2 regions of the Erysipelothrix enhydrae genome follow, and region 1 is predicted to be linked to the other one. Evidence: a T-box and tRNA genes for the amino acid it is inferred to sense, from the RefSeq annotation. Region 1 holds a T-box; the other holds one or more tRNA genes.

Evidence for each region. The T-box of region 1 lies ahead of thrS (threonine--tRNA ligase). A T-box ahead of a tRNA ligase gene usually reads a tRNA of that ligase, here a tRNA-Thr.
Region 2: it encodes a tRNA-Thr, which carries the amino acid that the T-box ahead of thrS (threonine--tRNA ligase) is inferred to sense. The anticodon was not compared.

The regions. Positions count from the first base shown of each region.
Region 1 is NZ_CP125807.1:1,686,842-1,703,488, forward strand. Features, by position in the region: gene LLS04_RS08240 (ABC transporter ATP-binding protein) at 1-981, opposite strand, end outside; gene LLS04_RS08245 (BMP family lipoprotein) at 1,318-2,409, opposite strand; gene LLS04_RS08250 (BMP family lipoprotein) at 2,516-3,616, opposite strand; gene thrS (threonine--tRNA ligase) at 3,836-5,587, opposite strand; T-box leader at 5,628-5,825, opposite strand; gene LLS04_RS08260 (aminopeptidase) at 5,859-7,088, opposite strand; gene LLS04_RS08265 (ROK family protein) at 7,088-8,002, opposite strand; gene pyk (pyruvate kinase) at 8,013-9,440, opposite strand; gene pfkA (6-phosphofructokinase) at 9,454-10,413, opposite strand; gene LLS04_RS08280 (ATP-binding protein) at 10,477-11,397, opposite strand; gene LLS04_RS08285 (DnaD domain protein) at 11,398-12,558, opposite strand; gene coaE (dephospho-CoA kinase) at 12,539-13,144, opposite strand; gene mutM (bifunctional DNA-formamidopyrimidine glycosylase/DNA-(apurinic or apyrimidinic site) lyase) at 13,141-13,962, opposite strand; gene polA (DNA polymerase I) at 13,965-16,466, opposite strand; gene LLS04_RS08305 (metal ABC transporter solute-binding protein, Zn/Mn family) at 16,503-16,647, opposite strand, start outside.
Region 2 is NZ_CP125807.1:869,350-885,996, forward strand. Features, by position in the region: tRNA gene LLS04_RS04320 (tRNA-Val) at 4-79, opposite strand; gene glpK (glycerol kinase GlpK) at 284-1,828, shown strand; gene LLS04_RS04330 (acyl-CoA acyltransferase) at 1,823-2,650, opposite strand; tRNA gene LLS04_RS04335 (tRNA-Gly) at 2,895-2,968, opposite strand; tRNA gene LLS04_RS04340 (tRNA-Gly) at 3,143-3,216, opposite strand; tRNA gene LLS04_RS04345 (tRNA-Lys) at 3,225-3,300, opposite strand; tRNA gene LLS04_RS04350 (tRNA-Tyr) at 3,308-3,391, opposite strand; tRNA gene LLS04_RS04355 (tRNA-Thr) at 3,406-3,481, opposite strand; tRNA gene LLS04_RS04360 (tRNA-Val) at 3,489-3,564, opposite strand; gene pta (phosphate acetyltransferase) at 3,805-4,785, opposite strand; gene LLS04_RS04370 (helix-turn-helix domain-containing protein) at 4,879-5,706, opposite strand; gene LLS04_RS04375 (ABC transporter ATP-binding protein) at 5,804-6,907, shown strand; gene LLS04_RS04380 (hypothetical protein) at 6,961-7,263, shown strand; tRNA gene LLS04_RS04385 (tRNA-Gln) at 7,411-7,485, shown strand; gene LLS04_RS04390 (GNAT family N-acetyltransferase) at 7,702-7,926, shown strand; gene LLS04_RS04395 (hypothetical protein) at 8,018-8,878, shown strand; gene LLS04_RS04400 (InlB B-repeat-containing protein) at 9,553-11,013, shown strand; gene LLS04_RS04405 (InlB B-repeat-containing protein) at 11,213-14,305, shown strand; gene LLS04_RS04410 (ABC transporter ATP-binding protein) at 14,469-15,377, shown strand; gene LLS04_RS04415 (ABC transporter permease) at 15,370-16,605, shown strand.

The DNA.
Region 1 (16,647 bases):
AATTGATTTATCTTCAATGCTTTCACCTTTAAGCACAATCTCACCCTGTGTTATTGGTAACATCCCTGCAATTGCATAAACCAATTCATGTTGTCCATTACCTTCAATACCCGCAATACTTACAATTTCACCTTCATGCAATGCAAACGATGCTGCTTTAACGGCATCATGATTTCCATGCGAAGAAGCAACATTAATATTGGTAACTTCTAAAACGACTTCACCGCGTTCTAGCGGTTTCATATCGATATTTAAATCAATTTTTCGACCCACCATCATTTCGGACATTTCATCGACGGTCACATCTTTTACATTGACGGTTCCAATAAATTTACCCTTGCGTAAAACCGACACACGATCAGCCACTTCTTTGATTTCGTTCAATTTATGGGTAATAAAAATAATTGATTTTCCTTCGGATCGAAGTTGCTTCATGATTGCCATTAACTCTTGAATCTCTTGTGGCGTTAAAACAGCCGTCGGTTCATCAAAAATCATAACATCACTTTCACGATAAAGTAATTTTAGAATTTCGACACGTTGTTGCATTCCTACTGATATATCCGAAATTTTCGCATCTGGATCTACATTTAGATTGTATCGATTACTTAATTCGATAATGTCTTTACGAGCATCTCCGAGACGGACCATTCCCCGTTCAACCGTTTCCACTCCTAAAATAATATTCTCAGTAACCGTAAAATTATCAACCAGTTTAAAATGCTGGTGTACCATACCAATCTTATGGTAGGTTGCCTCATGAGGGTTATTGATTTGAGTAACTTTGTCACGAATGACAATTTCTCCCGAGTCTGGTTGGTACATCCCAAATAACACAGACATCAACGTTGACTTTCCAGCACCATTCTCACCCAGTAGCGCTAAAATTTCCCCTTCACGAAGTGAAATTGTGACGTCATCATTGGCTCTAATGCCAGGAAACGTCTTGGTGATATGATTCATTTCAACAATATTTTTCATATTCCCTTACACTCCTTAAACATATCATACACAAAAAAAGAACGATAAAACAGTAAAATTTAAATAATAAAAATATCAAGCATACTTGATATCCAATTGTCGATTTTTAATAAGCATCATCCCCGTATTATTTTTTTACTATAAACCGTCATGCTCTATTCAATTGAAGCGTTAGATTAAAACTGTTTGTTCGTGAATTAACCCTTTGTGATGGGTTCTAACTTCAATCATCCCCCGATAGAATATGATTTATGTTCACCTAAATATTAGCATTTTCAACACGTTTTAGCAAGCGCTTTCAACACTATAAAACATACATATCGCTGAGCTTAGTGCTCAGCGATAATAATCAATTTTTAGATTTGGAAATAAACTTTGATCCGCAAAAACATCTCCCTGTTCATCATGTTCTGTTAGTATTACTAATTTATCGTCTTGAATTTCTTTTTTTGTTTTCTCAAGAAGTGCCTCGATTTCTATCTTACCAATTTGTTTCAATCTGGATTCATCAAAAGCCAAGCCAACACCTTCATTGTTTAAGTCAACACTGAGTTGTTTACCACCTGGAAATTTACCTTCGAAGTTATCTACAAGAAGACTTGTGACCGTTTTTCGAATACCCTTAGTCGCAGAATAAACCACTTTACTGCTTAAGTACGATTGATCAACATCTACTCCGATATAACGTTTATCTGCATCTTCAGCAGCTTTTATGATCGACTGACCGGCACCACCCGCCGAGCCAAAAACAACCTCTGTTCCTTCGTTATACCAACTAGACCCTAACATTTGTACTTCTGTAGATGGCTCGAATGCCCCAGAGTATTTATATTTGAGATCAATAGTTTTATTTATACTTTTAGCGCCTTCTTGCAAGCCTCTTACAAAACCCATTCCGTAACGTTCTACCGCAGGAATCTTAGCACCTCCCACGAATCCTACTTTAGTATAACCCTCAAGTGCAGTGACGTATCCGGCTAGATAAGCAGCTTGTTCTTCTCTAAATAAAACTGGAACGAGATTATCACGAATTTCGATTGTTCCTGACTCATTAGGTTTTGGTAAAGCATCAATCAGAATAAACTTAGTGTGTGGAAAATCATTTTGTACTTTAGCCGCAGTTGCTTCAAAATAAAATCCCGGTAAAACTACGACCTTAGCGCCTCCTTCTTCTATTGCTTTTTGAATTTCATTATAGAATGCAATATCATCTTTATTTTCTGGTCGATAATATTTATACGAAACATTATGTTCCTTACAAAAATCAATAATACCTTCCCAAGATTCTTGATTAAATGAATGGTCATCGATCGTACCAATATCCGTTATCAAAGCAATTTCAGAAGTCGTTTGATCTTCTGTTGGTTTTGAAGAGCATGCTCCAAGCAAAAATAAACCTATCAATAAAATAATAATTTTGGATTTCATAATCATCCCCCTTGCACTTTAACTTTATCAAGTGAAAGTTCGAGATTCAAACACTTATTTTTCCACTTACGCGAAAAAAAACGGCACTTAAGCCGTTTAATAATAACTATTTAATAAATGTGATATTAATGTTTTTCAAGATTGGATCACTGATAACATCTGAGAAATCATCAGCATGTTGTTTCTTGATTGCTGAAGTAACACCATCTTTATCCGCTTTCATATCTGAGATAACTTTATCCAAATCTTCTTGTTTGAATGTTTTGAAACGGTCGAAGTTCTTTGGTAATCCGACACCATCATCATTGATATTGTAAGCATGTTGTGTTCCACCTGGGAATTTTCCATCATAGTGTGCTTTCAAGCCTTCATAAACAGCAAGTTGAAGTTCTTTTAATGCTGATGTAATAATTGTTTCGCTTTCGCCTGCTTGGTCCACATCGACCCCAATAACTTTAGCTTCTTTATCTTCTGCAGCCTTAAAGACTGAAGGTCCAGCACCACCAGCAGAAACGAAGATGACTTCAGTTCCACCTGCATACCAGCCGGATGCTAACATTTGAACTTCTTGTGACGCTTCAAATGTACCTGAATATTTATACATCATATCGACTGTAACACCTAATTCTTCAGCTGCGTGATTTGCTCCGTAAACATAACCTAAACCGAACTTTTCAACAGCTGGAACTTTCATACCACCAATGTAACCTAATTTAGTATAGCCATCTTTAACTGCAGCATATCCTGCTAAGAATCCAGCTTGTTGTTCTTCCCAAACAACTGAATACATATTAGGACCAATAACTGGCTCTGACTGAGGTGTCTCCGATGGAGCACCGTCTACAAAAATAAAGTTTACATCCGGAAATTCTTGTTGTGCTCTAAATGCTGCGTTAGCGAATAAAAATCCTGGCATAACAACAACCTTAGCGCCCCCTTCAGTAATCGCTTTTTCGATTTCGTTAAAGTATGCCTCGTCGTCTTTCGCAACGGGACGATAGTATGTATATGTAACTTTATTTTCATCTCCATACTGTTTAACGCCTTCGTATGAACCTTGGTTAAATGAGCGGTCATCAATTGTACCAACGTCAGTAATCAAAGCGATTTCTGCGCCTTTTCCATCTTGTGCTTTTTCTCCACCTGAACAAGCGGTAAGAGTAAGAGCTAACAAGACAACTAAAACACTAGAAAATAGTTTTTTCATCTGTTTCCTCCATACAAGTTTCCTTGTGTCTATATCGTATCGAATTTTATATTGATAATCAATAGAAATGTCACAAATATATGTAACCGGTATCATTTATTTAGGGATAAATTTGAAATCGTTATAAATCACGAATCAACTAAGAACAAAAAATGAGCTTTAATACACCTCTGCACTAATGCTCATTCTATTTAATTGTTCAAAATATTAATGAACTTATTATTTTTCGATTTTATGAATATAACGTGTATTAATTTCGTTTTCAACCATTTGCATGAATGCATCTAAATCAAAAGGATTTTGTGCTCGTTCACCATAACGACGAACGTTGACGCTACGTTCTTCAATTTCTTTATCTCCAATAATTAATTGAAGTGGAATTTTATTCTTCTGTGCTTCACGTAAACGATAACCTAATTTTTCATTACGACCATCAACATGTGCACGAATACCTTTTTCTAAAAGAAGATTGCAGACTTCGTTTGCGTAATCCATATGGAACTCCGTATTAACTGGTATGATTTCAATTTGTTTTGGAGCCATCCAAACTGGAAAACCACCTGCAAAGTGCTCAATAAGAATACCAATAAAGCGTTCAATTGACCCGAAAATAGCGCGATGAAGCATGATTGGACGTTTTTTCTTACCATCTTCCGCAACATATGTGAGGTCGAATCGTTCAGGAAGATTCATATCCAATTGGACTGTACCACATTGCCACACTCGGTTTAATGAGTCTCTTACTTTAAAGTCTAGTTTAGGACCATAGAAAGCACCATCGCCCTCATTAATCTTAAAGTCGACACCAGCAGCCATACAAGCCTCTTTAAGCGCTTGTTCTGAACGATCCCAAACTTCTATGTCGCCAATATATTTGTCCTCAGGACGAGTTGATAACTCGATTGAATAAGAAAGACCAAATGTTGAATAAATTTCATCAATGAAATCTAAAATTTCTACAATTTCATCTTGTAATTGATCCTCACGCATAAATAAGTGAGCATCATCTTGAGTAAAAGAACGAACGCGGAATAAACCGTTCAAAGCACCACTTGCCTCATGACGATGAACATGTCCCATCTCAGCAAGTCTAATTGGTAAATCACGGTATGAATGCAAACCGTTTTTATAGACCAGCATTCCTCCTGGACAATTCATGGGTTTAATTGCGAATTCACGATCATCGATTGTTGATGTATACATATTTTCACGATAGTTTTCCCAGTGACCTGAGACTTCCCACAACTCTTTATTTAACATCATTGGGGTTTGTGTAAATACATATCCTCGTTTGATATGTGCATTGTAGTAATACTCATCCAATGCGTGGCGCAATGTCATACCATTTGGTAACCAGAATGGGAACCCTGGTCCAAATTCACTCATCATAAAAAGTTCAAGTTCTTTTCCGAGTTTCTTATGATCACGTGCTTTCGCTGCTTCTAACCATTCAAGATACTGGTTAAGATCTTCTTCAGTTTCAAAAGTAATTCCATAGACACGTTGAAGCATTTTGTTATTGGAATCGCCCTTCCAATATGCTCCAGAAACCTTAAGAAGCTTGAAATGTTTCATTTTCTTTGTCGTTTCGACATGTGGTCCTCGACATAAATCAATAAATTCTGCTTGGCGGTATGCTGTTATTGTTGCATCATCCTCAAGATTGTTAATAATATCGATTTTATATGAATCATCTTTAAAAATTTCTAAAGCCTCTTCTTTTGTTAACTCTTCACGTGTAATGCGTTTATCTTCTTTTGCAATTTTACGCATCATTGACTCAATTTTAGGTAGGTCTTCTTCTGTTAAAACTTGATCCCCTAAATCCATGTCATAATAAAAACCGTCTTCAATTACAGGCCCAACCCAGAACTTTGCTTCAGGATATAGACGCTTCACAGCATGAGCAAGTAAGTGTGCTGATGAGTGATTCAAGATATTAAGACGTTCGTCTTCTCTAATATTTACCATAATAACCTCCTCTATAAAAAATAAAAAACGTAAATCCATCCAAAAGGACGAATTTACGCGGTACCACCTTTAATTCACAATTTAAATTGTGCACTTAAACTGTTAACGCCAGAATACGGGATTTTTTCTAAAATCCAACTCTGAGGTGGTAAATACGCATATTCTACGAGAAGTTTTCACCAACCACTTCACTCTCTAGTTCAAAACAACGTATTTTTGTCCTCTTCACTGTTTATATATTATTTATACATCAATAGTAAAAAAATATCAACTAAATTACAAAATTACCTTCACTAAATACGACAATTTCTTTATCATCGTGTGTCGTTCCTACAACACTCATATCCTCGCTACCAAACATAAAATCTTCATGATTTAATGAATCATTTGCATTATGGGCAAGTAATTCTTCATCAGTCATTTCAGTACCACCCTTAAGATTCATTGGGTAAGCACGGCCTAAGGCCATATGACATGATGCATTTTCATCAAAAAGCGTGTTATAGAATAAAATATTCAAGTCAGAAATTGGAGATTGATGTGAAATGAGTGCAATTTCTCCAATGTGACGGCTACCTTCATCCGTATTTAAAAGTTGTTCTAGTGTCTCACGTTCTTGTTTTGCGTCAAACTCAACAACTTTTCCGTCAACAAATTTCAGCCAGAATTCATCGATAAGCTTACCATTATAGTTTAATGGTTTAGTACTATAGACAATTCCATTTACGTTAAGGCGATCTGGCATGGTGAATGATTCCTCAGTTGGCATATTCGGATTAAATGTATAGCCACGTTCTGAAACTTCTTCTCCGCCAGCCCATACATGATTATCAACCAATCCAACGACAATATCGGTACCCTTAGCATTTTTGAAATGTAAAGATTTGAAATTGTAGTCGTTTAAAATTTGATTTTGATGTGATAGTTTTGCATTATGCTTTTCCCAAGCTGAAACTGGATCATCATTTTCATTAATACGTACGGCATAAAGAATAGCTTCTAACAGTTTTTCATACGCTTCTTCAACCTCAAGATCCGGGAAAACAACATGTGCCCATTCTTTAGTTGGAAGTGACACTAAAGACCACTGTCCTCGGTTCGCCATCGTATACTCTCGCATGCGCTTTAAAGCTAGTCCTTGTGCTTTAGCTTGTGCAGCCAGTTTATCACCGTCTACATCAGCCATTAGCCCTGGTGATGGTGCGTAGATAGAGAGACGGCATAAATCTTCATCTAAATAACTATCGTATTCGTCAATAAGCCATTGAGGAATATCGGTAAGTGTTTCAATATCTTGATTTTGAACATGCATTTTCGCAATATGATCATCACCAAATTTGATTACAACTTTTTTAGCACCTGCTGCATAAGCTTCCTCTACAATTAAACGAGCAAACTCATAGTGCTCAGCTTTAACATTTACTAAAACTGTTTGTCCTTTTTGTACATTAACACCTGAACAAACCGCAAGTTTAGCATATTTTTTTAATAAATCATTCATTATCTGTGACCTTCTTTCGAGTAACACAACATCGCCGCACCTATTACACCAGGTTCATCCAACTTCGCTTCAACAAATTGAGTATCTCTCATTTGTTCATGAACGAGTTCCTGATAGTAACCGATCATACGGTCCCAATATAAGTTTTTTGATTTCGTAACACCACCACCAATTACAAAAATATGTGGATTACATACATGCGCAATTGAAGAGAGCATCATTGCGAAATCGTAAGACATTTCATCAATAAGTTGAATCGCCTGTTCATTTTCTTGTTCCATAAGGGTGAAAATTTCTTCTGCAGACTGAATTTTTGGATCAATCAATTCTTGAGCTTTACGAACTAATGCCGAACCACTTGCTTCATTTTCAACCGCACCCGCATTTAAAGTATTAATGTCCGAACGTCGAACACGTTCACGATCTATCACGATATTACCGACTTCACCCGCATACCCCTTGTGACCAGAAAGCACTTGTCCATTAAATACAAGTGCCCCCCCAATACCCGTAGAATGCGTTAAATAATACACAACGTTGTTGCCTTTACCTGCACCGACTAGTGCTTCAGCAAGACCTGCAACGTTTGCATCATTATCCATATAGATTGGTAAATCTATATGTTTTTTAAGATAATCAATTACCGGATACTCCGTAAACCCTTTCATGTTAGTAGATAAGGTTACGCACCCAAGTTCTGTGTTAACTGGACCAGGTAAACCCAGTCCAATTCCAACACATTCGTCAAATTGTTTTAAGTTTTTTATCATCGAAATGATGTTATCTAAAACAACTTCTGGTCCCTCAAGTGCGTATGATTCGCTCTTAACCTGCTCATGAATCTTTCCATCTTCATCAATAACAGCCACACGTACATTCGTACCGCCTAAATCAACTCCGATATATTTATTCATAACAATCTCCTTATTTTATTTCAATAATTTTCATTGTATTTGTATTACCGGTACCTGTTGGGTATCCAGCAGCAATAATAACTTTTTTACCTGGTTCGATTCCGAAGTTTTTAGCAATTGTATTTGCAATTTCATCATCGTTTGTCATTTCATTTCGGATATCTGAAACAACTGGTTTAACACCCCATACGATTTCAAGGCGATTTTGTACTTCTTTAGTGAAAGTAACAGCAATCACAGGAACGTTTGGACGGTATTTTGAGATACGTTTAGCAGTTGAGCCGCTTTGAGTAAATGCAATTACCGCAGCAACATCATCAAGGTTTAATGCTGTTTCAGCAATTGAAATCCCGATTGAATCTTGAATTGTTCGTTTTGATGATTTAATTGAATGACGTAAACGATCGCGGTAAGGAATAATTTCTTCCATAGCAATCGCAATTTCTGCCATTGTACGAACCGCTTCAACTGGGTATGCCCCAACAGCAGATTCACCTGAAAGCATAATTGCATCAGTACCGTCTAAAATTGCATTGGCAACATCACTAGCTTCAGCGCGTGTTGGACGTGGGTTTTGTTGCATTGATTCAAGCATATGAGTCGCTGTAACTACAGGTTTACCCATTCTGTTTGCTGTTTTAATGATTTGTTTTTGATAAATTGGAACTAAGTGTGTACTTACTTCAACACCTAAGTCCCCACGAGCAACCATCACACCATCTGCAACTTCAAGAATGCTTTCGATGTTATCGAATCCTTCTTGGTTTTCAATCTTAACAATGATTTGGATATCGGGTTTTCCAGCTGCTTCAATAACTTCACGAATATCTAGGACGTCTTGTGCACGTCTAACAAATGATGCCGCAACATAGTCAATACCATTAACTGCACCAAATGTGATATCTGCACGGTCTTTTTCAGAAAGGAAAGGCATACTTAACACTACGTTAGGTACGTTAACACCTTTACGTGTTTTAATAAGACCAGGATTATCGATACGACATACAAGATCGCCATCTTTTTTATCAATAACTGTAAGTTTCATTTTACCGTCATCAATAAGTAGGTAATCGTCAACTTTAACATCTTCATAAACTTCTGGTACTAATAAAGTAAAGCGTTCGTTATTTCCTAAATAATCTGCATCAAAACCTACACGAACAATATCGCCCTCTGCAAATTCAAGTGCACCATTTTCCATATCGCCACAGCGGATTTCTGGACCTTTAGTGTCTAAAAGAATCCCTAGGTTAATACCAATTCGATCGCTAACTTCGCGAACAACTTTCATACGACGTAAATGATTTTCTTGAACATCGTGTGAGAAGTTAAAACGAACGATATTCATTCCTTCGTTTGCGAGTTTTTCAATCATCTCTGGTGATTCGGAAGCGGGTCCGATAGTACAAATAATCTTAGTTTTTTTCATTTCATGCATATTGTTTATCCTCCTATACCAATCTGTCATGTAATTCAAACAGCGCTCTACTTGATTTTTTAGGCATTTTCAATGCTTCATCAATATCGATTGCTACTATTTCTTCGTTTAAGATGCTGACGCATTTTCCGCCATCACCTGCGATAAGCAGTCTTACTGCCTTATCACCGAATTGTGTTGCTAAAATACGGTCACGCGCTGTCGGTGATCCACCACGTTGTATATGACCTAAAACAGTTGAACGGCCAGAAAAACCAGTATGTCTTGAAATCTTTTGCGCTAGAAGTTCTACATCTGTTATTTTTTCACTAATGATAACAATTGCATGTCGTTTTTTCTTCACTTCTTCAATTTTGCTTAAGCGTTCTAATACTTCTGATTCATCATATCCTGTTTCTTTTGTAATAATTACTTCCGCACCTGTAGTTAGTCCAGCATAGAGGGCTAAATCACCACATCGATTTCCCATAACCTCTACAACTGAACAACGATGGTGTGAACTCGAAGTATCACGGAGCTTATCAACATTAAGAATAACTGTATTCAATGCTGTATCAAAGCCAATCGTGTAATCAGTAGATGCAATATCATTGTCAATGGTACCTGGAATTCCAATACAGTTAATCCCCATCTCTGTAAGTGCCATCGCACCACGGTAACTTCCATCACCGCCTATGACAACCAAACCTTCAATACCGTGTTTCTCTAAGTTCGCTACAGCTTTTTCACGAACTTCAAGAAGCTTAAAGTCCTCAAGACGTGCACTCCCTAAAATTGTTCCACCTTGAATAATAATGTCACTAACATCACCACGACTTAGCTTACGAATATTATCGTTTACCAAGCCTTCGTATCCGTCAAAAACACCAAATACTTCAAGTCCGGCTGAAATACCAGAACGGACAACGGCACGAATCGCTGCATTCATGCCCGGAGCATCACCACCTGAAGTTAATATGCCAATCTTCTTCATAATTCACCTCTCTTGTAATCATACCACTATTTTATTGCTATTTCTCTACAAAATGTTGATAAATTACTTGTTTCGTCGATTTTGACCCACCATTTCATATGGGATTGTTAAAGCATGGATACGATCTACTAATCTTTTAGCTCGAATCTCATCAGATGTCCCCTTATTATCGAGTTTATATAAGTCAACAAGCATGTCAGGACTGTAATTACTTGTTATAATCGTCTTTTTTTTGTTTTCGAGGCGTTCATTTAGAATCGACAATAAGATTTCATCACGACTCCATGACGTGATTGGTTCCGCTCCCAAATCATCCAAAACAAGTAAAGGTACTTTTCTTAACTTTCTTAATGTATATTCCATCTCAGTTGGATGTGTAAATAATTGCTTTAAATGACTCATAAGTTTCGGTACATGAATAAATGCCACATTTCGACCACTCTTAGCAAAGTCGTTTGAAACACACGCACTTAAATAACTCTTTCCAATACCCAAATTGCCATAAAGATAATATCCTGGTTTGTCATTTTCAACAAAGTTAATCATATCTTCAAGAACACCTAAATAATTTGGGTTTTCATTTTCAATTGATATTTTAGAAAATAATGCATCGTGTAAACTAAGTGGTAAATCAAAGATAACATACTGACTTAAATAAGCATTTTCTTCCGCAATTTCCCGAACAATTGGAAGTTCGAAAATCTGCTCAGATAAGATCCCAGTTGTTTGATCATAAATTAGGTCTACATATTGACCCAAACTTGGATCATTTTCAAGTTCTTGGGCTGAGTATGATTCAGCTTTTCGTTTATTTAGAACCCAATTTTTGAATTGAAACGCATTCGCTTCGACAATCGAATCGGGACACTCAAATCGTTCCATAAAATCGATTATTTCTGGTAAGATACGTAAACGTTCAAACGTTTCGACACGCTTTTGAACTTGTTCATCGGATAACTCAAATTTTAGATTACGTAAACTCATCTAGATCTCTCCTTTACTTAACATCCCTTTTAATCGAGATTTTAGTTCATCAACATCTTTATCAATTGTAGTATCTGTGGAATAGGTTGGCGCTACAACTTCAACCTTTGGTTTCGGTACACGCTTATTATTTGAAAGATTAGGCGCTTCTCGTTCTTTAAGAGCGTCCTCCAATGATTTTACACCACGACGTTTCCATGATGATGCGACCTTTTCAACAAATCCTCTGTTTAAGTTTTTGTCATTTGTTTCTAGAATATACTCTACAAGTACATTAATGACTTTGTTATCAAAACCGAAATTATGCTCTAAAGATTTTAACAGTTTTCGATCCGCGTCAATGATGAATGAATCTTCCTGTTTATAAGCCAAGAAGCTGACAGGATCAAGTTCGTAAGGATCAGAAACACTTTCAACACTTTGTGTTCCGTGATTTTTTTCTATGAGATACTGAAACTTTTTCGAATCGAAATCACCGGTTTCAAAATTTGTTGAAGCCATTAATACAGATTTCATATCTAAGTAGTTTAGATTATAGAAAGAACCAAACACCCCTACTTTTTCACGAACATCTTCAGTTCGAAATGCTCGTGGATACATCACATTACTGATCGACTTAAAGAAGCCCTCAACGTCGAATTTATGCTTACGATCTGTATCTGTTCCTTCAGCGCGTTTTGATGTATATGATTCTTCTAACGACTCATCCCAGGATGATAATCGAGACAAATCAAAACTTGCGGATATTTCATTATCCAATTCAACACAATTACTTTTACGGTAACGTGAACAAACCTCAATAAAAGCTTCATTTCCGCGTACAATTGCATAGAGTCTTCCAAAGGTAGGATGCTGTAAGAAATCATGAGGGCTGAGCGGTGGTGTCAGAACAAGGGTTAAAACACCCGTATCATACGTTCGAATAAGTGCAAAACGCTCTAACTCTTTTCGATAATTGTTTAAGTCAGAAGTCCCAAGGTGTAACATATGTGTCAATGATTTAATTGGCACCTCCGACTCAAATTGACCAAACTCATATAGTGTCAAATATAAACTTAATGCAGGATATGAAAAAAGGGGTTGATATAAGAGGATCAATGACTCCATTTGATCAGGGGCTATTTTAAAATCTACATTTGTTTTATATACGACTTCTTGCATCAATTGACTCCTCCTTTTTTATTTTTTCAATTAATTTCTCAGTTTCCTGATTTAAATCAACAACCGTACTATTATTATATAGAATATAGTCTGATTTTTCTTCTTTTATCTTTTCCGAATACTGCCGATTCACCCTTAGATTGATATCATCAGTCTTCATGCCACGATTTAATAACCTTTTGATGCGAACATCATAGTCTGCACTGACCATGATAATACAGTCAAATAAATCTTCCATCTTTGACTCAAAAAGAAGCGGAACTTCAAAAAATATCATCGAATTTTTATCATCTTGAATATCTTGGATAAATACTCTAACTTCAGAGAAAACTTTTTTTTCAAGTTGTTCAAGTAAATTAGTATTCGAAAATAATATTTCTGACATCAACTGACGATCCACCGTTTTATCAGTCCGGAGAATTTCAGGGCCCAATAATTCGATAATATACTCATATAGAATACCCTCTGGTTCATAAAATGAATGTGTTAAACGATCCATATCATACACCTGATAACCCAGATCGACGATATGATGACTTACACTCGACTTTCCCGAGCCAATTGTTCCTGTGATTCCTATTTTCATACTTGTACCTTCTGACATTTTTCACAAAATACAGTTGATCGACCCGATACAACGATGCGTTTCATAATTGAACCACATCGTGAACACGGATCGCCTGCTCTCCCATATGCATTAAGGTTAATTTGAAACCGTCCTGATACGTTAAGCGATGAAGTGTATGAACGCACAGTTGTTCCTCCAGCTTTAATTGCGTTACGAAGAATAATTTTCGTCGTCTCTACGAGTAAGTCGCACTGTTTCATTGTTATTTTCGAACCCGTAGTTAGTGGGTGAATTTGAGTTTCAAAAAGAATTTCATCTGCATAAATATTACCAATTCCGGCAATGATGCTTTGATCCAATAATATTGATTTCATAACGCGTTTGGAATGGTGAATTTTCTGATAGACGTATTCACCATTTAAATTTGAGTCAAACGGTTCATAACCTAAGTTTTTCGTTTCTAAATATTTCAGTGGGTCTTTCACGACAGCCATCCGTGAAAATTTTCGTGTATCTAAATAGTGAATCGTGCCCCCATCATAATTAATAACACAGTGAGTGTGCTTAGATGGTGCTTTATCGTAATCGTAAAGATGAAACTTCCCTTCCATTCTTAAGTGAAGAATCCAATGTAAATCATTCGACATCTCAAACCAGAGGTATTTCCCTCGACGATGAAACGCTTTAAAGTTTGATCCGACGAGACTCTCGAGTGGATAATCTGATTGATCTTCGAGCAGTTTTGGATAAATAAAATTGACTGAATCAATTTGTTTACCTTTGAGAGACTTCTCAAGGGTGCGTATAATTGTCTCAACTTCTGGTAATTCAGGCATAATTAATACCAATCCTTACCTGTATCCACAGAAACATTCAAATCAATAGGCCATGAGACAATGTGCTCCATAACAGATACCATTAAATCTTGAATTTGTTCCAGTTCATCGTCATAAACATCGAATACAAGTTCATCATGAACTTGTAGGATCATTGATGATTTATAATTGTTTGACGTCAATAATTCGTCTGCTTTAATCATTGCAATTTTGATAATATCTGCTGCTGTACCTTGTATCGGCGCATTCATCGCTGCGCGTTTTCCAAAATCCTTCACTGCACGATTGGCATCGTAGATTTCAGGAATATAACGACGGCGATTAAAGAGCGTCTTGACATAACCGTCACGCAAACAGTCTTCAACGACAGAATCCATATATTTTGTAATGTTAGGGTAAATTTCATTATATCGTGTTATAAAATGACGTGCTTCTGGAATAGTGATATCCAATTGTTTTGAAAGTCCATATTCTGACATACCATAAACGATACCAAAGTTAACACTTTTTGCTTGACGTCGCATCGTACTTGTTACATCATCAACACCAAATATCGCTTTCGCAGTTTCAGAGTGAATATCGTGACCACCGTTAAATGCTTCCATCATACGTTTTTCATCGGCTAAGTAAGAGAGTACACGAAGCTCAATTTGAGAATAATCGATGGACATTAAGGTACAACCTTCTGATGCTACAAAAGCTTTCCGAATCATCCGTGTTTCTTCATCACGAACCGAAATATTTTGTAAATTTGGGTCACTTGAAGACAAACGACCGGTTTGTGTTGCATGTTGATTAAAAGAAGTATGAATTTTTCCATCAGCATGAATATGCTTCGTTAAACCTACAGCATAAGTACTATAAAGTTTTTGATACTTTCGATATTCCAAAATTGGAACTATGATTGCATGTTCTTCAATTAAGCCTTCAAGCACATCCACGGCAGTTGAACGTTTCTTTTTAGTAGGCAATTGGAGATGGTCAAATAATACCTCTGCAAGTTGTTTTGGCGAATTTAAATTGAATTCCATCCCTGCAAGTTCATAAACTTGATTGCTGAGTGTCTCGATTTTTTGATGTGTAACGCGTGCGATTTCATCTAGAACACTTCGATCAACATTAATTCCTCTAAACTCACACTTTGATAAAATGGGAACTAAAGGTTTTTCAATCTCTTCATATACTGAATAAACTTCAATCTTATCTGCTTCAGATTTTAGTGTATTAAATTGGGTAAGTATTGCTTGAGTGAATGCTGCACCTTTTTCCATACCTTCATATTCATGGAACCACAAACCAAATTCATCCTTTAATCGTGCCATGGTCGTTATTGACGAATTTACTATAAATGCAAGAAGTAACAAATCATCAAATTGATTCATTATTTCTATATCGTTTTCTAAACAAAATCGATAGAGTGACTTAGACGAGTCAACCACAATAGAAATATCCGATGAAATGAGCGCTCTAAAAGCCTCATTTCCAACCATTTCTCCAAATGTTAAATAAATATTCTCTTTACCATCGGAAAGGTAACACCCTTCTAGGTTTCCTTTTTTGTCAAGTTCCATTGAAATTGCAATCATCGACTTTTTCCAAGATAAATCCAAATCGATAAATTTGATTGTCTCTTTTTCAACCACTTCGACATCATAATTATCGGTAATAAGTGAATTCATATCATATTTACGATAAAAAGCATTTAATGACTCGTTTGGTATTTCATACTTGATGCTGGAAAGATCAATATCAAGTGGAACAGAGGTATGTATTTTAGCCAATTGATAAGACATTCTCGCTTGTTCTTCAAACTCACGGATTTTTTCTCCCATTTTCCCTTTGATTTCTTCTTTGTGCACATACAGATTCTCAAAAGTACTATATTGTCCAAGAAGTTTAAGTGCGGTTTTCTCACCGATTGATGGCACACCAGGAATATTATCACTAGCATCACCCATTAACGCTTTCATATCTACAATTTGTTTTGGTTCAATACCCATTTCATCCATTAAATTTGCTTTATCCATAAGACGTAAATCCGTAAGACCTTTTTTCATAAGCAAAACATCAACATTATCATCAATAAGTTGCAACATGTCACGATCACTAGTTAAAATTTCAACTTTATAATCCGGATACATTTTTGACATTGTTCCGATAATATCGTCCGCCTCATAACCACTTAGTTCAAACCGTTGAATTGGATACGCATCTAAAAATTCACGTACAAGCGCAAATTGAGACACCAATTCTTCATCAACCTCTTTACGAGTCCCTTTATACGCATCAAACATATCATGACGAAATGTTTTATCCTTTGTATCAAAGGCCACGAGGACATGTGTAGGATTTATGATTTCTATTGCTTTAGCAAGCATTGTTGAAAAGCCATATACTGCATTGGTGACCACACCCGAACTGGACTTCATGTATCCTCTTGAAAGCGTTCCATAGTAAGCCCTAAAGAGCATTGAATTCCCGTCTATTAATAATAATTTATTCATGTTTTCCTACTTTCTAAATAAGTAAAACCCTTGGGATTACTTAGCAATCGTCTCAAGGGTTTCTAGATTAAGTCTCATTTTCGCGATGTAATCATAATTCGCTTCGATATCTTTATCTGATAGATTATAAAGATTGCTTAATTCAATTTGTGTTAAATTAAACTCTGTTTTTAATTGATTA
Region 2 (16,647 bases), 820 kb from region 1:
AAATGGTGGAGGTTAACGGGCTCGAACCGCTGACCCTCTGCTTGTAAGGCAGATGCTCTCCCAACTGAGCTAAACCTCCGAATTACTTCCTTAATGCTTTACTATATTAACAAACAAATTGAACAATGTAAAGCAAATAAAGGCAAAAAACGAAATAATATGATTAATTATTCAAAACGTGATTTATTCTCCACATAATAGCTCAATAAACAACTTAAACAGACAAATCATCACCTAAGATTCAGAACAGAATGGTATAATAAAATCAAATAAGGAGATAATCATGAAGAACTATATTATTACACTTGATCAAGGAACTACAAGTTCACGCGCTATTATTTTCGATAAAGAATCCAACATCATTGCGAAAGCACAGACGGAGACAACCCAAATTTATCCAAAACAAGGATGGGTAGAACAAGACCCTATGGAAATCTGGGCAACTCAAAGTGGTGTTCTTAATGAAGTCTTAGCTCGGGCAGGGATTGGCCCAGAGGAAATTGAGACGATTGGCATTACAAACCAACGTGAAACCACTGTCGTATGGAATAAAAATACAGGACGTCCAATTTATAATGCGATTGTCTGGCAATGTCGTCGTACGGCATCCATTTGTGAAGATCTAAAGCAACAAGGATTATCAGACTATATCAAGAAGAATACAGGATTAATTATTGATGCCTATTTTTCAGGAACAAAAGTGAAGTGGATTCTAGATCATGTTGATGGTGCTCGAGATCAAGCAGATCGGGGCGAGTTGATGTTTGGGACTGTAGATTCATGGTTACTTTACAATCTAACAGGCGGTAAAGTTCATGCAACAGACTATACCAATGCCTCAAGAACCCTGTTATACAATATCAAGCGTTTAGAGTGGGATCAGACCATCTTAAAAGCATTGGATATTCCGATGAACATGTTGCCGAAGGTGTTCGATAGTAGCCATTTGTATGGCTATACCAACATTCAAGGATATCAAATTCCAATCTCTAGTGTTGTCGGAGATCAACAAGCTGCTTTATTTGGTCAAACATGTTTCAATTCGGGTGATGTAAAGAATACGTATGGTACTGGATGCTTTCTGCTCATGAATACTAAGGAACAATTTGTTGAGAGTGAAAATGGTCTTCTCACTACGATTGCGATTGGTTTAGATGGAAAGATTGAATATGCATTAGAAGGGTCGGTATTTATAGCAGGAGCTGTTATACAGTGGTTACGGGATGAACTGGGGATCATTGATGATGCTTCTGATGTAGAGTATTTCGCACAGAAAGTTCGTGATTGCGGAGGTGTCTATTTCGTTCCAGCACTTACGGGGTTAGGTGCGCCCTATTGGGATATGGATGCGACTGGCACAATATTTGGATTAACACGAGGAACAAACAAAAATCATATCATTCGAGCAGCCTTAGAATCCATAGCATTCCAAAGCTACGATATCATGAAAGCCATGGAGGAAGATTCTAAAATTAAAATCAAATCTTTAAAAGTAGATGGTGGCGCATCAAGCAATAATTTCTTGATGCAATTTCAAGCTGACCTTCTAGATGTGAATGTTCAACGGTCCTTTACCCCAGAGTCTACATCGTTGGGCGCATGCTTCTTAGCGGGTTTACAAACTGGATTTTTTAAGAATAAAGAAACACTCATTGATGTCCGTACCAAAAACACATCATGGGATTCGAAAATTAGCAATGATGAGCGATTTAAAAAATTATCGGAGTGGCATCGCGCAATAGAAAAAACATTAACACAAAAAAACACACAGTGGATCTACGTGTGTTTTTTTAGGGTTCTTGTTAATCACCCAGGAAATATTTTATAACATAATTTTAAAACTAAAGTAATGATCTTGTTCTCTAAATCCATTCGCGGTTGCGGCAGCGAGGGCGATAGCATTTTCTGTATCTACAAAGAATAGAATTTCCTCAATTCCTTGATCGGCACAATAACGTACGGTTCGATTTAAAAACTCATAAGCTGATTCCATACTTGAATAGAAAGAAAATACTTCAGCATAAACACGATTATATTTTTTGAGCGTGATCGACCCGACCACGGATTGATTACTCATCTCGAGAAAAACCAACCATGGTTTTCTATTTCTGAATATTTTATCAGCAGACCAAAAAATATCGGGATTTACTTGGTCATGATGATGTTTAAAGCGTTGTTCATTCGATTCAAGGAGTGGTTCCATGTGGAGTGTAGCACGCTTTAGTTTTGGAATACGCTCTACATCCAAGAGCATAACAGTACAATCATCAATTAATACTGCATCGAAGCCATCGTAAGTTTCAAGAGCAGTTTGATTTGAAATGGGAAAACCACAAAGTAATTGATAGTTAGGGAAAGCACGTTTTAAATATTCTACAAATGAACGTAGAACTTCTTGAAAGTCATCTGAAGCGTAAATACCTGCAACGGTCTGCATGATGCAATCATCTTCAGCAATCATAAACGCACCAAAGCCTATAATTTCGTTATTGTCATTGTACTTGGCGAGACAAAGTGATTTTTTTATTGTTTTTGAAAACTCGGATTTCGTTTTATACCTTGGAAATGATTGAGTTAAAGGATTTGATTGATGAGACCAAGCATAATCCATTGCTTCTTCTAAATCCATGGCATCACATGTACGTATCATATAAATCTCCTTTCGACTATTATAACTTGGAAGTGACTGAATATAAAGGCAAAAAAAGCAGAATAAAAATTCTGCTTTTGCTTTCGATCACATATCTTGAGCACTTTTATAATAACGAGTGTGATATACGAAGTCAATCGGTTATAGAATCAGAGCAATTCTTTGAGGATAATAATACAAAACAGTTCAAAAAATCTTGAAAAACAGCAAAAAAAAACCGATTTCTCGGTTGGTTTAAATTAATTGGAGCGGGTGAGGAGAATCGAACTCCCGTAGCCAGCTTGGAAGGCTGGAGTTTTACCATTAAACTACACCCGCAAGGTTTGCTTGCTTAATTATTTTAACAAATCTTCTGGAGATTGTAAATATGAGAATAATAAAAAAATACTTTTTTTCGGTATTCATTGGCTGTGACTTGTATCGAAAACCAATGCAATCAACAAAGAATAAAATAAAAAGATCGTAATATACGATCTTCAGTTTATATTTAATTGGAGCGGGTGAGGAGAATCGAACTCCCGTAGCCAGCTTGGAAGGCTGGAGTTTTACCATTAAACTACACCCGCATTTTGAATGGTGTCTCGTGTAGGACTCGAACCTACGACCCACTGATTAAAAGTCAGTTGCTCTACCACCTGAGCTAACGAGACAAAAGAATGGTGGGGAGAGGCGGATTCGAACCGCCGAACCCTAAGGAGATGATTTACAGTCACCCGCGTTTAGCCACTTCGCTATCTCCCCATTCTTATTCAAAATGGTGCCGACTAGAGGACTTGAACCCCCAACCTACTGATTACAAATCAGTTGCTCTACCAATTGAGCTAAGTCGGCATATATATGGTGGAGGTTAACGGGCTCGAACCGCTGACCCTCTGCTTGTAAGGCAGATGCTCTCCCAACTGAGCTAAACCTCCAGGTCTGTTGCGTTTGCTTGTATTCCTTAACGCCTTAATAATATACCATACGCTTCTTGATATAGTCAACACTAAAAGTCGATTTATTTCAATTATTTCGATAAAGTTTTAGCGAAACGATAAAAGGTTCTTTAAAAGGTACAATAAGCCCGTTTTAATGCATTATTAAGCTAATTTTATCTAATATTTTTATTCAATCCTTCTCAAAAAATAAAAGAACACTCCGAAGAGTGTCTAATATTATTTAATTAAAGTTTGTGCAGCTGTAATAATTGCAAGTTTATAAACATCTTCTTCAACACAACCACGTGATAAATCTGACACAGGTTTGTTAAGTCCTTGAAGAATTGGTCCAATCGCTTCATATCCACCAAGACGTTGAGCAATCTTATAACCAATGTTACCTGATTGTAAATCTGGGAAAATAAAGACACGTGCATTACCTGCAACATTTGACTCAGGAGCTTTTAATTGAGCTACTGTCGGTACAAATGAAGCATCAAATTGTAGTTCACCATCAATTTGATATTCAGGAGCAAGTTCTTGAGCGATACGTGTTGCTTCAACAACTTTATCAACTTCGTCGCTCTTTGCAGAACCTTTAGTTGAGAAACTTAATAACGAAATAATTGGATCGATATCAAAGAGTTCAGCTGTTTTTGCGCTTTCGACAGCAATTTCTGCTAATTCTTGTGAATTAGGGTTGATGTTAATTGCGCAGTCTGAGAATAAGTATGACTCATGACGTTTGAAAATAATAAATGCGCCACTTGTACGGCTTACACCAGGTTTTGTTTTAATAATTTGTAATGCTGGACGAACAGTATCACCTGTTGAGTGAATTGCACCACTCACCATAGCATCCGCATCACCCATATATGTTAACATTGTTCCAAAATAGTTAACGTTTTTAATCCACTCGTAAGCATCTTCTTTAGCTAATTTACCTTTACGACGTTCCACAAGGGCATCAACCATTGCTTCTTTTTTGTCTTCAGGGTAAGTTTCTGGATCGATAATCTCTACTTTATCCATCAAGAAACCTAAATCTTGTGCTGACGATAAAATTACTTCTTTATTACCTAAGATAATTGGATGACATAGTCCATCAGCTGCTAAACGTACTGCAGCACCGATAATACGTGCATCAATACCTTCTGGAAAAACGACTTTAATGTCTTTCCCGGAAATCTTTTCTTTTAAACCTTCAAATAAATCCATTTGTAAGTTTACCTCCTATATACATTTACTTATTATACACCAAATGTTCACGAGTAAAAGAAAATGGCTTAAAAAGAAACCAAAAAGAACAATTTATACAATCAGGAGATAGGCTAAAAGAAGATCATCTAAATGACGTAGGGATAAACCAGTTAACTCATTAAACTTATCAATACGATAATTGAGTGTGTTTCGATGGATAAAGAGTGCTTGTGCAGATGAAGTTACATTGCCTTCATGATTCCACATACATATGATCGTTTCAACCATTTCATCTTGAGATAAAATGAGTTGTCGAATTGACGATCCAATTGAACTTGATCTGATTTTTGGCGTCACATATGCTTTCAAATAGGTATTCGCAAAGGTGTTGATACGTGTTGGATATCCAGATTTATGAAATAATAACGTCTCTTCTTTAAAGAGGGCAATAAGGTCATCATGAAGCATTCGATCCGCTCCTATATATAAGGAAGTGTTTGTGGAAAAATCATCATCAAGTGCAGCGATAAAACCTTCAAGAGATTCGATGTCATAATTTCTAGAATCTAAGACAATAATACCCGAATGATTATTAATATAGAAAGCATCAAGAGGTGTTGTAAAGAAGTGTTTGAATGTTTTTAGCCACAAGTCATGATTCTGGTTTAAATATTTCACATGGAAATGAACGAAATGGTAGAGCTTATTAGACGTGATATTTAAAGCTTCTCCATTAATAAGGTGTTGATACCACATTGAATTTTGATCTTTTTCTTTAAACATTAAGGATAGTAAATCTTTCTCTGTTTGGTTGAGAACAGAAAGGCTAATCATCAAATATTGATGTCCATCATAAAGGACAAATTCTGATTCGGACGCATTATTAATTTGGCTCATACGAGCACTAGGGTAGAGTTTTTGTAAGTCGTTAAATGTCATATGGTCTCCTTGCACAATTTCTTTGTTCAACAATACTATATCATATTTGTAACCGCTTTATTATAATGGGATTAAGAAAGTAAAAGGGGATAATAGTATGGCAAATATTAGCTTAAAGAGTATTTATAAACGTTATGATAAAAATGATCATGATACGGTAGTGGATTTTAATCTAGAAATTCAAGATCAAGAATTTATTGTGTTTGTTGGTCCATCGGGATGTGGTAAATCTACAACATTAAGAATGATCGCAGGTTTAGAAGATATTACTTCTGGTGAATTGTGGATTGGTGATCGTTTGGTAAATGATGTCGAACCAAAAGATCGTGATATTGCGATGGTTTTCCAAAACTACGCTTTATATCCTCATATGACAGTATATGATAATATGGCATTTGGTCTTAAGATTCGTAAGATGCCGAAAGATGAGATTGATAAGGCTGTAAAGAATGCAGCAGAGATTTTAGGTTTAGACACATATTTAGATCGTAAACCAGCGGCTCTATCTGGTGGTGAACGTCAGCGTGTTGCACTTGGACGTGCGATTGTACGTGATGCAGAAGTATTCTTAATGGATGAGCCTTTAAGTAACTTGGATGCGAAACTCCGTGTTGCAATGCGTGCAGAAATCACAAAACTTCATCAACGTCTTAAAACAACAACAATCTATGTTACCCATGACCAAACGGAAGCGATGACAATGGCTGACCGAATTGTAATTATGAAAAAAGGTATTGTCCAACAAATTGGAACACCTAAAGAGGTTTATAATTCACCAAATAATGTATTCGTAGCTGGCTTTATCGGATCACCAGCCATGAACTTCTTTAATGGTCGTGTTGAAAATGGCCGCTTTATCGCAAGTGAAAATCTAAATGTTCCAATTCCAGAAGGGAAATATAAAGTGCTCCAAGATAATGGATACGAAGGAAAAGAAGTTATCTTCGGAATTCGTCCAGAAGATATTCACGATGAACCACTTGTTCTGGATTCACAACCAGAATCAATTGTGAAGGCATTGATTTCTGTATCAGAGTTATTGGGGGCTGAAACGATGGTTCATGCTTCAATCGATGGACAAGACTTTATTTCTCGTCTTGGAGTTAATGAAGCATACAGCTCAGGTCAAGAAGTCGAACTTTCAATGAACTTAAGTAAAGGTCACTTCTTCGATATCGATTCAGAAAATATTATTAAGTAGGTTTTATTAAAGGAGACACAGTCTCCTTTTTCCCATATAAATAAGGAGAAACTATGAAAGAGTATAAAAATATTATCTATATCGCATTAGGTTTGGTTCTTTCTGCAATTACTTATGGATTAAGCTTTATTTTACCTCTTAACTTTTATTCGATGTTAGAGTTTTTAGCATCTTTAGTTTTATTGGGAATTGTGTTGGTTGGACTTGGAAATGTGATTTTAGGTCGTAAAGAGAAAAAACATCCTAAAAGCAATCATAAGAAACAACGCTCGGAGTTGGTCAGTGTTTCTACGGATATGTTTTTTATTGTATTACCGATGTTGATTCTTATTGTGTATAATTATGTTACTCGCTAAAACAAACGGTTTGAGTTGCGATTCGTGAACGAAAATCACATTTATAATCGAATTTTTGAAAGATTGGTAATTATGCAAAAAAATGCGTTTTACCCCTTGCATTGCCTACGTGTTATGCTATAATAAACAAGCAAACACGAAAGATATTGGGCCATAGCCAAGCGGTAAGGCATCACACTTTGACTGTGACATTCCCTGGTTCGATCCCAGGTGGCCCAGCCAATATGACTATAAACGTAAACGATGTACTTCGTTTACTTTTTTTTATATTTTTTGTGAATTTAGTTGTTGTTGAAGAAAAACACTGAATAACGAATATACCTAAATTTACGATTTTTTCCTCCGAGAATCTTTGGAAAAACAATCAGAAATGAGGAAACCATTATTGATGGAGCATTAATAGTCGGATTCCGAAAATAAGGAGAAATTGGTGCAATCATTCTTGCACCAGATTATCAGGGACAAGGATTCGGAAGACAAGCTATGCTTGAAATAGAACGAATGTACCCTAAAGTTAAAAAATGGAAACTTGACACGCCTTCAGAAAGTTTTGGACTTCATAAATTCTATGAAAATCTGGGTTATGTGAAGACAGGAGAAATTGAAGATCCAAAAAGTGATATGAAAGGCTTCGTTTACAAAACAAATGGTTTAATGAAGTGAGCATTTCCTTTCTTCGCAATCTGTAATCAAGGTCGTGTCAAATAAGTGGGAAAATTTGTTATAATATACGTGATATTGCCGGAGGTGAATCATGGATAAAGCGCTTGAGTTAAGAATTGCACGAGATAATAATGTTGAAGTAGATTATGAACTATACCTAGCTGAATCTAAGCTCGTCAAGTCAATACTTAAAAAATCGATAACAAATAATTACGATTATGTTTGGAAAATTCTAGCGCTCTCAGAGATTCCATTTTCCTCTTCATTAATCGAAACAAAAGATTTAATTGTTACAATTAAAAAGAAAATGTTCACGGAGGAAGGGATGTCAGTATTGGGATCCTTCGAAGAAATCGTACCATGCTATAATGCTATGATAGCTGAGGCGTTTATAAAACTTGGATTATGGGAGGATGAATGTGTCAAGGTATCAATTGAATGGATTTTGAAATATCAATTATTTGAAAGAGGAACGACTTCTAAGTGGTCTGGCTCGGGTGTGGAAAAGTACGGAGGATGTCTAAAGAAGACTCCTTGTTTTATTGGCGTTTGTAAGACTTTGAAAACATTGCTTTTATATAGAAACGCAAGTAAGTCACAAGATTCACTTTTGAATAAGAGAATTGAAGAAGGAATATCTTACTTTACAAAACATAATTTGTATCAACGACTATCTACCAAAGACCCAATTAATAAATACATGGTTCAGATTTCGTTTCCTCAGTCCTATGTGCTGAGTCCTATTGATATACTTGAAACGGCATTTCTAGCTAAGCTCATAAACACTGAAATAGCTGATTCACTAATTTGTTTGCTTGAAAAAAAGAAGGTTGATGGTTTTTTTATAACTGAGTACAATTACACTGCAAAGGGATTCACAGCTTTTGATAAAAAAGGTAAACCCGCTCTTTGGTCAACATATATTATTAACTACTTCTTGAAATCGATATAGTAAGAGGTTTGGTCCAAAATTTGAAATGTTCTTTACACAATGTGTAATCAAATATACCTTGACCGACTAAGGTCATAATTAGATAATATTAACAGATTAAATCATTTCTGATTCGATTTAAGTTCGTGTAACTTACCTATATCGAGCCAATATGATAATCAAGCAAACAATTTTTATTGTTTGTTTTTTTTATACTCGTTTGGATGATCGATACAATTTGAAATGTCATTAGATTGAGAACCTAAGTGATACATATATCTTCACAATACTCATTTTTGAAAAAAAATATAAATGTGACCAACCAAAATTTGGAGCTTGTATTGTGTATTCGTATCTAATCGAGTCTTTGCGAGCGATTCTTATAATTTTCGAAGAATTCTTTGCTGTTTTGATATATGTTTAATATGGACTATATTTAGTTTGTGTAGATTACTGCTAATCTATAGATTTAATTTTTAAAAATTAACCAACAGGTATAAAAACCTCAAAATGGTAATGGATTCGCTTTTATCGTAAAAATTAACCCAAATAGGTGTAAAATGAGTAATAATGTTTTAATATTTCAATCTTATAAATGGAAGTTTATTACAAATTCGGACAGTATCATGTCATATGAATCTTAATTTTCTACATCGATGTTACATTTTAAACACATCTAATAAAGGAGAATTAAGATGAAAAATTTAAGAAAACATATTTCAAGTTTTATCTTAGTAGCGATGTTGATGGTAAATGTCGTGAATATCAGCGATAGTGTGAAAGCGGATTATAATCCAGTCGATCTTTTGGGAAATCATAGTTCGGATATTTTATCACCATCATACCAGGTAGGTTTTTTCCCTGAAGTCACCGATCCAACTTCTTTGTCGTATCCAATAGTATATGAACTTTATTTTGAATATGGAACAGGGACTTTTGAACTCATAGACACGGTAATTTGCGAAGACGAAGTTGATGTAATGGAGAAAGTTACATTTAAATTAGTTGATAACGTTAATATGGACTTGGTTCAATCGCACATTTTAATGGTGAATAAACAAGTGGGTGTTACAGCTAAGAGTACGTTTGACTCGTCAAATCGATTCTATGCAGATTTTTATGCAGAGGGTGGGTCATTTGAGGATGGTTCAAACACTTACTCAATGCCAAGCTTCTTGAATCAACTATTAACGTATGATCCAGGTTATAAAGAGCCAACTCGTCCGGGATTCACATTTGTCGGATGGGAAATGGATTACGCGGGTAGCGGTTATATGTGGGATTTAGATCACCAATTGGTAGATTGGCATGAAGATTTATTTGCAGTATGGTCTGCTGAGCCAGTTATTGTGGATTATGCAGTATCATATGATGCGAATGGAGCAGTAAGTGGTGATGTACCAAGTGGAACACGTGTTGAAGAAAACACAGCGTATACAGTTCTTGATACACTTCCAAATTTAGTTAATCCAGGATTTACATTTGATGGTTGGAATACATCACAAGACGGAAGTGGAAAAGCTGTTCAACCAAATGATTCATTTACAGTTACTGGAGATACAGTATTCTATGCACAATGGAAAAAAGACATTGTTCCAGCAGTGAAGTACTCTGTATCATATGACGCGAATGGTGCAACACAAGGATCTGTTCCAAGTGGATCAACTGTCGAAGAAAATACAGTTTATGAGATTCTTGGAAATATAAACAACCTATCATTCGATAACCATGAATTTGTGGGTTGGAATGATAAGGCTGACGGATCAGGTAAACATTATGATGCGAAAGATACATTGACAATTACATCAGATAAAGTACTTTACGCACAATGGGAATTAGAACAAAAGCCAATTCCTATAGAACCTGAAGTAACAGAGCCTGAAGTAACGAAACCTGAAGTGACAAAACCTGAAGTGACAAAACCTGAAGTGACGAAACCCGAAGTAACAAAACCAGAAGTAACACAACCAAATATTCCAGGATTTGAAGAAAATACAACACCTCAGAAATCACAAGTTTCAGGAATCGAAAGCAATGTTCAATCTCAATTACCCAATACAGGAGTAAGTACATCGAAATTCCTTCCTTCATTAGGATTAGGAATTGCGTTAGCAGGTACAGTATTGATGGTATTAAGAAAAAAGAACGAGAATTAATTAAATGCAAATAAAAAGATGACCACACTAAACCAGGAGTGTTCGTCTTTTTTTAGTAATGAATACAAAAAATCGGATGTTTAATAATGTAATTTGATTCACAAACTAAATTATCTTTATAACATTAATTTGTTGATTAGTGACATATCAACTACTTTTAAACCAGATGAAAATATAATGAATGCATGGAGGTAAGGGTATGAAAAAACAAAGTACTTATGCTAAAAAATCATTGGTAATCATGTTATGTCTTATGCTCGGCGTGGGAACCGCTCAAGTTGCATTCGCAAATGAAGACACTGAATTTATTTCAGAAGATTCCGTTGTAGCAATAGAGGCAGCAGATCAAAAACAAGAAGAAACAACAGAAGTTGTGGAAGAAAACGAAACTATAGAAGGTGAAGAATCTAAAGAAACGAAACCTGTTGTAGAGGAAGAAAAAGAAGAAGAAACTGTTGAAGTAGTTGAGGAAGTAGACGCTGAAGAAACTAAATTAGAAGAAACTATAGAAGCTCCTACAGAAGTTGAAAAAATCGAAGTTACTGAGACAACTGTAAAAGAAGCAACTCAAGTAGATACAAAAAAAGATGTTAAAAGAGTTAAAGCAGTAAAATACGATCTTGGAGCAATTAAAAATAAAGCAGAATTAGAAGCTGCATTCACAGGTGCTCTTGAAGGTGACGTTATTACTTTAGCTGCAGAATTTGTTGCTGAGGATATGACACTTAAAGCACCAAATGCAAATATCATTTTTGATGCAAATAATGTGACTTGGAAAAATTCAACCCTTGAGATTGTTTCGGAAAACAATAAAACAATCACGATTAAAAATCTAATCATGGATGGATCTGGTCATACCGGGAATTTATTACGCGTTAATAACCAAGTAGGAACTGTTAACTTGTTTAATAGTACCTTTACGAATAATGATGGTACTCCAATTACTGCAAATTTAATGGCAGGAACAGAGATGAACGTCGATGGAGTATTAATTACTAATAATATCGGTAGAGTAGGTGGATCTGCGATCCAACTTTCTGAAAACAGCCGTGGTACGATGAATATTACAAATAGTACTATTTCAAATAATACAGGGAAAACGGGTGGTTTTACTTCAGGAGCAATCGGAAGTAAAAACTTCTACGGTAATATAAATATCGAAAACACTATCTTTAGTGGTAACCATAATGACTCAATTAATACCGGAGTATTTGGTGGTGGTGGTGGAGCCATTGCATTCCATTACTTCCGAGGAAATATGACTATTAAACAAAGTTATTTCAAAGGCAATAAAGCGGGTGGCGATGGCCACTCTGAAACCTATGATGGTGGTGCAATTTATATCTTTGACGGACGTGACGGTGCAACCGTAGATATTGACCAAACAACCTTTGCTTATAACGAAGCAAAAGATGATGGTGGGGCAATCTTATTCCAAGGTACTGGTAACCCTGGATTAACAACCAATATCCACAACAGTACATTTTATGCAAATAAAGCAGGTGGAACCGATGGTGCGAATTTACCAGGTGGTGCTATCATGTACTTTAAAAACGGTGGTTCTTCGAAGATGACAAATAGTGTTTTGGGAACTACACTTGTGGATAATATTGCAGGGAATGCAGATTCAACCATCGATTATAAAGGTGGTGCAATTTCTTTAAGTGGTGCAGGGGTATTTGCGACTGCATCATTAGCTTACAAAGGATCGCTTTTCTTAGGAAATAAAGTATATGTAAATGGAGTTATTGACCCAACGTCTAAATTTAAAGACATTTCTAATAGCTCATCTACGGTAATGAGAAATGGTAATATCCTAAATGTTGAGCAAACTATAGTCGAACTTGCCGCTCAAGCAAAGAAAGATATCTTTGGTTATAAAAATGTTGGTCTAAGTCGTGATCAATCCGAATTGGTTGCTGGTATTGAAAGTGAAATTATTCCTACTATCGCAATTCGTCCAGAAGGTCCAGCAGATGATGCATTCCGCGGAGGAAATACTGATGGATACGATCAACGTGGTAAGAAACGTTTAGCTGATATTGGCGCTGTAGAAATCCTATGGATTAACTATGATGCTAATGGTGGCGACTTCGACTTAGAAGAGATGAATGATTACGAAGGTGAAACATACTATGAAAAAGATGCATCTTCAAAAGTTGTTTCATATTATGATATAACTTCTGCTGATTCTATTAAAGAAGAACAAACAGAAGATAGCATTCATCCAAAACGTACAGGATACAAGTTTATGGGTTGGGCAAAAGAGAAGGATGCAACAATTCCTGATCCAGACTTTAACACACGGAAACCTGTAAAAGTTGAAGATGACAGTCTACGTTTATACGCTGTATGGCGTGTAGGCGATGCGTTCACAGTAACATATCATGGTAATGGAAATACGAATGGTGTTGAGCCAACAGATACCAATACCTATGATACAAATGAACACGCAATTGTTCTCGATCAAGAATCATTAGTTAAAGAAGATTGGACTTTCGTAGGGTGGAATACATTCGCAGATGGTACAGGAACTGACTATGCTAAAGATGCGAATATTACAATGACTCAAAACGTAGATCTTTATGCGCAATGGGAAGAGGATGTTCCTCCGGTTACAGAAAAATTCACAGTTGCCTATAACGGCAATGAAAACACATCTGGAACAGCACCTGTTGATACTAAAGAATATGAAAAAGGAAAAACAGCAACAATTCTTGGAGCTGGAGATCTTATTAAAGATGGTTACGAATTTATTGGATGGAACACCCAAGCTGATGGAAAAGGTGACACAGTAAGTGGCACAATGACTGTTAACGAAGATGTTACACTTTATGCACAATGGAAAAAAACAATTGTTGTTGTAGATACATACACTGTTGTATATGATGGAAACGGCAATACTTCCGGAAATGCACCGATTGATTCACATCCTTATGAAAAAGGTGAGAATATCATTGTTATGGGTTCATATAACTTAGTTAAAGAAGGATTTGATTTCATTGGTTGGAATACTCAGGCTGATGGAAAAGGTAAAAATTATGGTCCTGGTGATTCAATTGAAGTAGCTGGTAATGTTAGTTTATTTGCACAATGGAATAAAACTGCAAAACCCGTTGATCCAATAAAACCAATTGATCCAACGAAACCCGTTGATCCAACGAAACCTGTTGATCCAACAGATTTACCTCAAACAGGGGTATCTGATAGTAATGCTGCAATGGTTGCAAGTCTTACTTTAGTTGGATTAGGCTTGGTACTTGTTAAAAAACGTAAACAAGAAGAAGCTTAATTAGCCTTGATTTATTAGAAGCTTAGCATTTAAGATGCTAAGCTTTTTTTAAAGTCTAACTGCGAATCTGTCGTTTGGGTATGAAATCTGTCTATTCAGAACAGCATCACACTCATTGCTTTTTCATGTGATAGAATATTTTTAAAGTGAGAAGGAGAAAATTATGAAATTAGAATTTAATCAAATTAACAAGTTTTTTGATGAACATCATGTTCTTAAAGATATTTCTTTTGAAGTTAATAGTGGCCAAATTTTTGGTTATCTTGGACGTAATGGTGCTGGGAAAACAACATCAATTCGAATTTTGATGGATGTTTTCAAGTCAAATTCAGGTTCTATTACGATGGATGGAAAACCATTCAATCCTGAAGATTACCGTATAGGCTATCTGCCTGAAGAACGGGGTATGTATTCCAAAACACGCGTTAATGATCAACTTGTTTACTTTGCAATGCTTCGAGGTGCCACACGTGATGAGGCATTGACTTCTGTAAGCTATTGGGCGAAACAATTTAAGATTGAAGAGTATCTTGATCGAAAATTAGAAACCTTGTCAAAAGGGAATCAACAAAAAGTACAAATCACTCAAGCATTTTTAAATGATCCAGATATCTTAATTTTAGATGAACCTTTTAGTGGATTGGATCCTGTTAATTCTCAAGTATTTCAAGATGCATTAACAGATTATATTGCAGATGATAAGATCATCATCTTCTCAAGTCACCAAATGAGCTATGTTGAAACGTTTTGTGATGACATTGCGATTATTAATGAAGGATCAATAGTTCTAAATGGATCCCTTAATTCAATTAAAAAGGAACTTGGTAAAGATAAAATCCGTATACAAGCACGTAATTATGATACGAAGGAATTAATGGAGAAATTACGTACTGATTTGGTTTCAGTTGAATCGGATGAAAAATCGGTTATTGTTTCCTTATCAAAAGAATTATCAAAGAAATCGTGGATGACATCTATCATTGAATCCGATATTGATTTGAAACTCTTGTCCGATTATGAACCAAGTCTTCAAGATATTTTTGTAGCAAAGGTAGGAGATCATCATGAATAAACTCAAAACGGTATTTAAATTTGAATTATTAGAAATGTTGCGGAAGCGGAGTGTTAAAGTTACGACTTTAATTATCTGTCTAGCAGTATTGTTGATAACATCAATTCCAACAATTCAATCTGTGTTTACGGATGAGAAGTCAGAAGATACTCAAACAAATGAAGTTGTCCCAGAAGAACGAAATGAATGGGGTTTTATTTTTGAAGATAGTTCAGTCGATAAAGAAAAATTTACTGTACTACTCGGACTTGATCATCTTAAACAATTTGATTCCGAAGATGCTATGAAGACGGCTCTTCTTAATAAGGAAATCAAAAAGGGATATATTGTTTACAATCGTACCTCATATAAGGTTTTAACGATCGATAAGGATATGTTTGGCTTTGAGGACAGTATTATCGAGGATACTTTAAAAACAATGGCAGTCGATGAGAATTTTAAAGGAAGTAATATCGATGTAGCAGATGCACGTAATGCAATGAATGTTTCAATTACATCTGAGATTGAGGCAATCGGAAAAGACTCATCTCAAGGTTTCTTTATTGCTTATGTTATTCTATTTGCGATGTATATGTTGATTCTTTTCTTTGGTCAATCTGTAGCAACTTCTGTTGCGCGTGAAAAAGATAGTAGAACTATGGAGTTACTCATTACAAGTACGGATCCGAAAGTGCTTATTTTAGGTAAAGTGTTTGCGATGGGTGCTGTTGGTATACTACAAGTAGGTATGATTTTATTATCAGTATTTATCGGTTTTATGCTAAACAAAGTAAACTATGATCCAGATATTTTAATGATGGTACAAGGTTCACTAACCGTATCTACTGCACTTGTATACTTGGTGTTCTCAATTGCAGGGTATATTTTATATCTCTATATTTTTGCAGCATTGGGATCCTTGATTTCTAAAGTGGAAGATGTAAGTTCTGCGACAACACCAATTACATTGTTGTTTGTTATCGCGTTCTTTATCGCTTCAAGTAGTTTAAGTGCTCCGGATAGTCAATTAACAATTATTAGTTCTTATATACCGTTTGTATCATTATTTACAATGCCAATTCGTTTTATGTTAACTTCGGTAAATTGGATCGAAATTGTTATATCAATGGCGATTATGATTTTATCAACATTAGCAATTGCGAAGATTTCGGTTTATATTTACCGATTCGGATCTTTAAATTATGGAAATAAATTAAAAATCAAAGATATCTTAAAAGCAAAAAAATAACTCTCACGAGTTATTTTTTTTGCTTTGTAATTTCTAAGATAT